2 regions of the Pseudoalteromonas sp. Of11M-6 genome follow, and region 1 is predicted to be linked to the other one. Evidence: riboswitches for the same ligand, from Rfam matches in the RefSeq annotation. Region 1 holds a riboswitch; the other holds the start of a gene.

What was found. A riboswitch is a leader RNA that binds a small molecule or an ion and turns the genes downstream of it on or off. The one in region 1 is predicted to bind cobalamin.
Region 2: another riboswitch for cobalamin. It lies ahead of MHN32_RS06140 (ABC transporter ATP-binding protein); the one in region 1 lies ahead of MHN32_RS06845 (TonB-dependent receptor).

What each region holds. Positions count from the first base shown of each region.
Region 1 is NZ_JAKRFW010000009.1:106,130-110,077, forward strand. It holds gene MHN32_RS06835 (VanZ family protein) at 1-337, opposite strand, end outside; gene MHN32_RS06840 (YajQ family cyclic di-GMP-binding protein) at 490-972, shown strand; cobalamin riboswitch at 1,062-1,308, shown strand; gene MHN32_RS06845 (TonB-dependent receptor) at 1,343-3,205, shown strand; gene MHN32_RS06850 (hypothetical protein) at 3,366-3,948, shown strand, end outside.
Region 2 is NZ_JAKRFW010000008.1:156,157-160,104, reverse strand. It holds gene cobT (nicotinate-nucleotide--dimethylbenzimidazole phosphoribosyltransferase) at 1-308, opposite strand, end outside; gene MHN32_RS06145 (iron ABC transporter permease) at 301-1,326, opposite strand; gene MHN32_RS06140 (ABC transporter ATP-binding protein) at 1,323-2,120, opposite strand; cobalamin riboswitch at 2,190-2,345, opposite strand; gene MHN32_RS06135 (histidine phosphatase family protein) at 2,336-2,935, opposite strand; gene nqrM ((Na+)-NQR maturation NqrM) at 3,016-3,228, opposite strand; gene MHN32_RS06125 (FAD:protein FMN transferase) at 3,329-3,948, opposite strand, start outside.

The DNA of each region.
Region 1 (3,948 bases):
TGTTGCGCCAACTTGTCCAAATATAAAATAGAACAAAATAACTGACCGCACCGGCTAAATCAGCTAAAAAATCAGCGGTAGATGCTTGGCGGTACGGTAATGAATGCTGCATCCACTCAATTCCTGCACCGTACAAGGACAGTAGCACTATGTGTGTCCATACCTTTACTTTAAAAGCATGGTGAGAGATAAACGCAAGCACAAAAAATACACCAAAATGTGCCACTTTATCGATATTTGGGAACAGCTTTGGAGACAAGCTAATTTCCTTTGCGAATAGCACCGTACATATAATTAAAGAGATAATCAAAAGAGCTTTATAAACGCGCCGTGTCACAATACATCCTACTTCTGTATGACTAAGCGAGCAGTATACCATCGAAAACTGTCCATTGGGTGAACATCCTAATACGCTGTTTAAAAACTTAAAGTAACTCAAATTAGGCATAAACTGCTATAATCGAGCCAAAATGACTTTAGGAGAGAAGCATGCCTTCATTTGATATTGTATCTGAAATTGATATGACAGAAGCAAAAAATACCGTAGACAACGCGGTTCGCGAGCTTGATACGCGGTTTGATTTTCGTGGCGTAGATGCATCAATCGAGCTTAACGGTGAAATGATCAACCTTAAAGCGGAAGCAGAACAGCAAGTTATGCAGTTGTTTGATATGTTAGTGGGTAAAGCGGCAAAGCGTGGCCTTGATGTGGCAAGCTTCGAGCTAAAAGACATTGAACGCTCAGGCAAATACGTATCGCGCAAGGTGGCGTTAAAACAAGGCATCGACAAAGAGATGGCGAAAAAACTGGTTAAGCTTATTAAAGACTCAAAAGTTAAAGTTCAAGCATCAATTCAAGGCGATACGGTGCGTGTAACGGGTAAAAAGCGTGACGATTTGCAAGAAACGATGCAATTGGTTCGTACCGGTGAGCTTGGCCAACCATTTCAATTCAAAAACTTCCGCGACTAATTACGCTTTACTTCATTCCAAAAGTGCATAGATTGCACTTTTGGATTTCTAGACGTCCATTGACAATCATTCCGAAACCCAAGACAATAGCCTCGCATTTTCAAGGTGCTGTACACAACCTAGTGTGGTTGCTAAGTGTATAGATAATCGGGAAACTGGTGCGAACACAAGGGAACATCTAATTGCGTGAATCAATAATAAATTGAGTAAGACAGTTTATTACACATGATTAGCTTGGATCGGTTCTATGCCAGCGCTGCCCCCGCAACGGTAGAGTGAACTGCTAATCTGCAGATTTACTGAGCCCGGAGACCGGCCTTGAAACAGTCACTTTGTGTTCTTGTACGGTGGGTACAAGTTAGGGGAAACCATGTTAAATAAAACTGCTCTAAGCGCGGCGATAGCGACGGCGCTCTCTTTTTCAGCATTTGCGGATCAAAATGTTGAACATATCACTGTTACTGCTAATAAATTTGAACAATCTCTAGAAAGCGCATTGTCTGCCATTACGGTTATAGGTCGCGCTGAAATTGAAAAAAGCAATGTTCAAGATGTCGTATCGCTACTCGATAATGTCGCTGGTATTCAAGCTGTTAGAAACGGTGGCTTTGGCCAAAGCGTGAGTTTATTCCTACGCGGTAATGACGCTAAGCATACGCTAGTGTTAATCGATGGGGTTCGAGTGACGGATGCAAACTCCGGTGACAATTCGCTCACTAATTTACCACTTAATAGCATCGAAAGAATTGAGATCATTCGTGGTGCCAAAGCTGCGATTTATGGTTCAGATGCCATTGCTGGCGTGATTAACATTATTAGTCGCGAAGGGAATAACAATACTATCGCGTTTACGACTGGGAGTAACAATTACTCCAAGACCGAAGCGACGGTAAATTACAAAAAAGACAAGTTTAGTATTGCAGCTAATGCGGGTTACACTCATACCGATGGCTATGATGTGATTGAGAAAGACCCTGAAGCTGCAATCACAAAAAACCATGACCGTGATGGATATTATAACGGTAATGCCGGTTTAAATGTGCAGTATGGTGATGAAGAAAGTGGCATTTTTAGCTTACGTTCACAGTACAGTGAGGGTGAGGGGGAGTATGACTCTTTTGGTAGTGATGCTTACCGTTTCCATAACTACACCAATAAGTTGGCGTGGAAAAGACGTACTGATAAGTTTAGCCAAAGTGCGTCATACAGCTTAGGTAAGGAACAAAATGTTCAAATCGGTAATAGTGCTGACGATAACGCTTATGTCACCAAACGCAGTCAATTTGAATATCAGTCGCAATATAGTTTAACTGAAGCTTTGATCTTCACTGGTAACTTTACCTTTCTAAATGAAGATGTTGGTGATTCTACCGCCTCTTTTTCAGAGCCTGAGCGTGATAATTTATCTTTAGCACTCGGTGGGTTTTACAACGATGAAAATTGGCTGGCAGAGGTTGTACTGAGAACGGATGATTATGATTTTCATGGTCGTGCAAACACCTACACGGTTGCTGTAGGCAAGCAACTCATGGATGGCCTAAGTGTTAAGTTGAATCATGGTACTGCCTTTAGAGCACCTTCTTTATCACAGGCGTTTGTGATTGATAGTCCTTACTATTTACCTAACCCAAATATTAAGCCAGAAGAAGCTACTAATAACGAAATTATTGTTACATGGAGCGGCGAGAACTTCCGTGTGGAAGCTGCGGTATACGATAACCGTATTACCGATAAAATCGTTAATCAGCAAAATGATAAATGGAAATATGTCCCTTACAATGTTCAGCGCGCTGACTTTGAAGGTGCTGATCTTTCTGTTGAAATTGAAGACAACTTTGGTATCGAGCATACAGTAAATGCGAGCTATGTGAGTGCTAAAGACGCTGATACCGATAAGCAATTACAGCGCAGAGCGAGACGTACCTTAACTTATTCAGTCAGTAAAGAGTGGGAAAATGTCGACGCAACACTGACCTTAGTCCATAGAGGTAATCGCGACGATAAAGTATGGGGAGCTGAAGGTGCATATACAGTGACTTTACCGTCATATACGCTGTTTAACTTAGCTGCTAACTATACGTTTTTCGACGGATTCAAGTTAAATGGCCGTATTGAAAACTTAACCGATAAGCGTTATTTCAATGCCACAGCGGGCGAAGCAAAAGATGGCTCTTTACTGGGCTATAAGCCACTAGGTAGACAAGCCTACGTTGGTGTGAGCTACAGCTTCTAATACGTTGAAAGCTTTTCAATACCCAGAGTGATCCATCGTGAGTAATGGATCACTTTTCTTATTTATCATTTAGTTGCATTACATTTGTAACAGGTGTTCTGCCTTACGTGTAGTTGATAATAGATTTGATTTGTATTATTACTACCTTAAGGAAAAGAACATGAAGTCACTATTATTTGGGTTACTCACGCTTGGGATTGTCACATCAGCGCAAGCTTCGCTACCTGAAAACCAGCTTGAACCTCAATTTTCAACACAATCAATGACGGGCGATTTCGCTTGGTTTAACGCGCCATCGCAAACCTGTAGTCGGATCCGCAGCATGATGTACTATCGTCACCCCGGCAACGATCACCTAACGCCTATATCTGTGCCTGTGATTTATACCGGTGGCGAGTGTTGGTCTACTGGCAGGACAACATCTAGCCAAGGTCCACAGGAAATGTATACGCAGGTTTCAGATATTATTCATCAGCAATTTTCGAATGTGGAACATAACTACAAAGAGTTGACGACCGATATCGTCAACAATATTGCCGCACAATCTAGTTCAAATAAAGTGAGCCACACGACTAGCCTCTACGGCACTATGCATATGAAAATCGCAGGTAGAGTTGATGCGCAAAATAAAGTACCGGTGTTGATCGATGGTTTCGATTTGAAGTCTTACGCTAAGTTCCGTAAGAAGCAGCTTGGGATGAATATTTATATCCATGTCTATATTAACAACGAAAATGTCACCA
Region 2 (3,948 bases), on a different contig from region 1:
AGTTGCCGACAAAAGACATTGATCGCGGCCCCCCCCTGCACAAAGTTTGCAACCATTTGCCCAGTTACTTCGCTTGGCGCAATAGAAACCCCTTGGCTTGCAATACCATGGTCGCCCGCAAAAACAAACATTGCAGGGCGTGTTATTGCTAACTGCTCTATGTCTAATTGCGTCTGCCCTTGTGAGAAAATCTGTACTAGCTGCACAGCTAGAGCTTCAAGCTTACCTAGCGCACCTAGCGGTTTGGTTTTTAAGTCGATGCGCTGTTGAATAAGCGTGTTTAAGCGAGTATCTAACGGTTTAACCATGGGTAACTCCGACGCCTCCAGAGCGGCGATTTTTGAAAATAAGCAATGCTAAGAAGAACACGCTGCCAATGGCGGCGGTGATCACACCCACAGGAAGTTCCTGATTATCGATAAGCGTGCGCGACAATACATCCACCCAAAGCATCAAAAGCGAACCGCAAAGCGCGGTGGCCACAAGCCCAATGACCTTTGCTTGCGAGATAAAAAAGCGTACGATATGCGGGATCATCAAGCCTACAAATCCGACTCCGCCGCACGCAGCCACAAGTACTGCGGTGAGTAAGGAGCTCAATAACAACATACCTATTCGCACTCGTCCTACATTCACGCCAAGCGTGGTGGCGCTCTCATCTCCGAGTAACAAGGCGTTGAGCGGCCGACGCATCACTAAAAGCGTGATAAAACTCAGCAACACGACCAAACATGGAAGCCATAGCCATTGCCAGCTCGCCCTTGCAAACGAGCCTAGATTCCAAAACAAGATTGCACTGATGGCTTGAGGGTCACTCCAATAGAGCAACAAGCTAGTAAAGGCACTGAACAGAAAAGAAAGTGCGACGCCCGCCAAGAGCATAGTTTCTACCTGCTGTAGTGCATTGCGTTTTGCCACAAATAAAAGCAGCAAGATAGACAGCAAACTTCCGACAAATGCAGCCCCAGACATCATTAGGCTAGACTGTGCACCAAATAGCGCGATAAGCACCACCACACCGAATGAAGCACCTGAAGAAATACCAAATAAATAAGGATCAGCTAGAGGGTTACGCGTCACGGTTTGTAAAATAAGACCCGCTATCGCCAGTCCTGCTCCCGCACTCATCGCCAGTAACGTCCGTGGCAGACGAAGCTCAACTACCACCCGTTGTTGAAGTACGCTGGGATCGAAATTAATAATCGCTTGTATAACCGTATGCCAAGATAAATCAATCGCACCGATCTTAAGTGCCATCAGCATGCTAAAACAGCACAAGCTCAATAGCAGTATCGATATCAACGCGATCCGCTTTGCGGCAATCATAATTGATACCCGTAATGAAAGCGTATATGTGGGATCTCACTGTTATTTGGCGGATGGCGGACAGTAGAAACCTCTGCACATACCCCAAAAACTTGGCTTAATAGGCTTTCGGTAATGACTTCAAGTGGCGACCCATCTGCAACAAGCTCACCGTTATTTAATACTAATAAGCGGTCGCACAAGGCGCTAGCCAAATTTAAGTCGTGAAAAGACGCAATGATAGTAACACCAAGCTGCTTGGCCAGCTCCATAATTTGGATTTGATATTTAATGTCCAAATGGCTGGTGGGCTCATCCATTATCAATACTTGAGGCGCTTGCACCATGGCACGTGCGATCATTGCCCTTTGCTTCTCCCCACCAGACAAGGAGCTAAAACATTGCTCTAATTTATGGCTCAATCCAACCTGCTCAATGGCATGTAAGATTGCCTGTTTTTCAGCAGCCGTCGTTGTCGCGAGCAGTGATTTGTTCGGTGTTAGCCCCATCAATACCATATCAAATAATGGCAGAGTAAACTCAGCGGGGATCTCTTGTAGCACCACAGCAACATGTCTCGCGTAGGCTTTACGTCCATAACTAGCTAGCGGCTTACCATTGAAAAGTAGCGACCCAGAACTTGGCGCTGTGTATTGATATAAAGTGCGCAGCAAAGTCGACTTTCCAGCACCATTCGGTCCGAGCAAACCAATAAATTCACCCGAATTAATAGCAAAGCTGAGTGCCTTTAAGATGGCTTTACCACCAAGCTGCACGCTAAGTTTATCGACTTGAAACTGTGGAGTGACTGCCATAGCACCTCTGATTGGGCACGGCAAAGTAGTAGCTTATAGACAAGCGACAACTTTGACTTAAGTCTGCCCGCTTAAGTATATAGATAGGCCTTGGTATCTGACTTATGCAAGAGGTAACACTCATACACTTACAGTTGCGGGGACAGTTGAGGACTCACACCTCATTCCCAATATCTGCCTATCACGAAATTTGCAATATTATGAAGTCTAGACGTCTAAAATACAACTTTTGGCCAAGCAGTTTGGCTGCTGTCGTAAAACACCTCAACTTTTACTATACCCGCATAAGGAATATCTATCTTCGATTGGTATGCAGTAAGCTCAGGCGATAGGTCAAGAATAAGTGCTACAAGCGCTTTTATTACTCCTGCATGCGCTACGACGGCGGTACACTCTTCACTTGGCGACGCCAAAATACTGTGCCACCACGTGGCGACCCGATGATGAAAATCATACATAGACTCGCCCTCAGGAGGCGTGTGCAGCCAAGGGTTTTGCCAAAAGTCACCAATACTTGGAAATTGGGTTTCTCGCCAAAGCGTATCATAAGGTTGTCCATCCCATAATCCAAAATCAAATTCGGCGAGATTTGGCTCCACCTCAACGGGGAGTTGATACTGTTTTGCAAAGGCTGTGGCTGTATTCAGGCAGCGCTTCCTTGGAGAGCTAATAATACCCTGCAGGCCACTTAGGCTCGTTAACGATTGCAGCAATTGCTGAGCACCAGTACTACTGAGTTCGGGATCTGTCACTCCAAGTAAATGGCCTGATAGGGTCGTTTCACCATGACGAACAAAATATAGCTGCCGCTGCATTTTTACTTAACCTGAGGTTTGTTACCCAAAAAGCAAAAACGCAAGCTAAGCTTGCGTTTTCAATTAATACCATTCTACGGTTATAGGATCTGGTTTTCTTTCCACATCTCTTCTTTTGCTAACCGCTTTTTGCGTTTGTCGCATGGATCGTCGCAATCACAAATTTTGTCAATGCCCATTGAGCCCAAACCACCACAACTACTGGCCATGGATTTCTTTTGTACGATAACGCCTACTGCCATCGCAACAGCGATAAGCATAAGTAAACCGAAAGTAAGGAGGAATAAAGACATTATCTAGCCCCTTTTATTGCTACATTGAATTGAGTGACGACGCGCAAATTATACGCTTTCATGGCGTCACTCACAATTAAATTATGGGGTGTTGTACAGCTTAATTCAAGTACGGCTGAAATGCTTCACTCGCGTAACTCTTGATCCCTTCAGGACTTTTATACATCAAATACACGGGGAGTTGATGCTCAGTGGCATACGCCTTTGCACGCTCCGTGCCCATCACAGTCAATGCTGTCGCTAGGCCATCAGCCGTCATCGCAGATGGATGTAGTACCGTTACCGACACCAGCTCATGTTTAACTGGGCGACCCGTTGTAGGGTCAATAAGGTGTGTAAAGGTTTCACCATCCATTTCATAAAAAATACGGTAGTCACCTGAAGTTGCAATGCCATTTTTGCCAGGCTCTATCACGCGATGAATTTGGCGTTGACCAACAGGCGCATCGGGTTTCTCGATAGCAATACGCCACTCTCCATCCGGCTTCTTGCCAGAAACGCGAAGCTCGCCACCGATTTCTACCATATAGTCATGAATATCATGACTCTCAATCACCTCAGCCACCTTATCTATGCCATAGCCTTTAGCGGTTGCAGAAAATGATAATTCCAGCCCCGTAACTGTTTTCGCAAGACCACGGCCATTTAAAATAAGCTTATCAACACCGATACGAGTGCGCATATCGTCTAACTCGACCTGTGACGGACGCATTGTTGGTC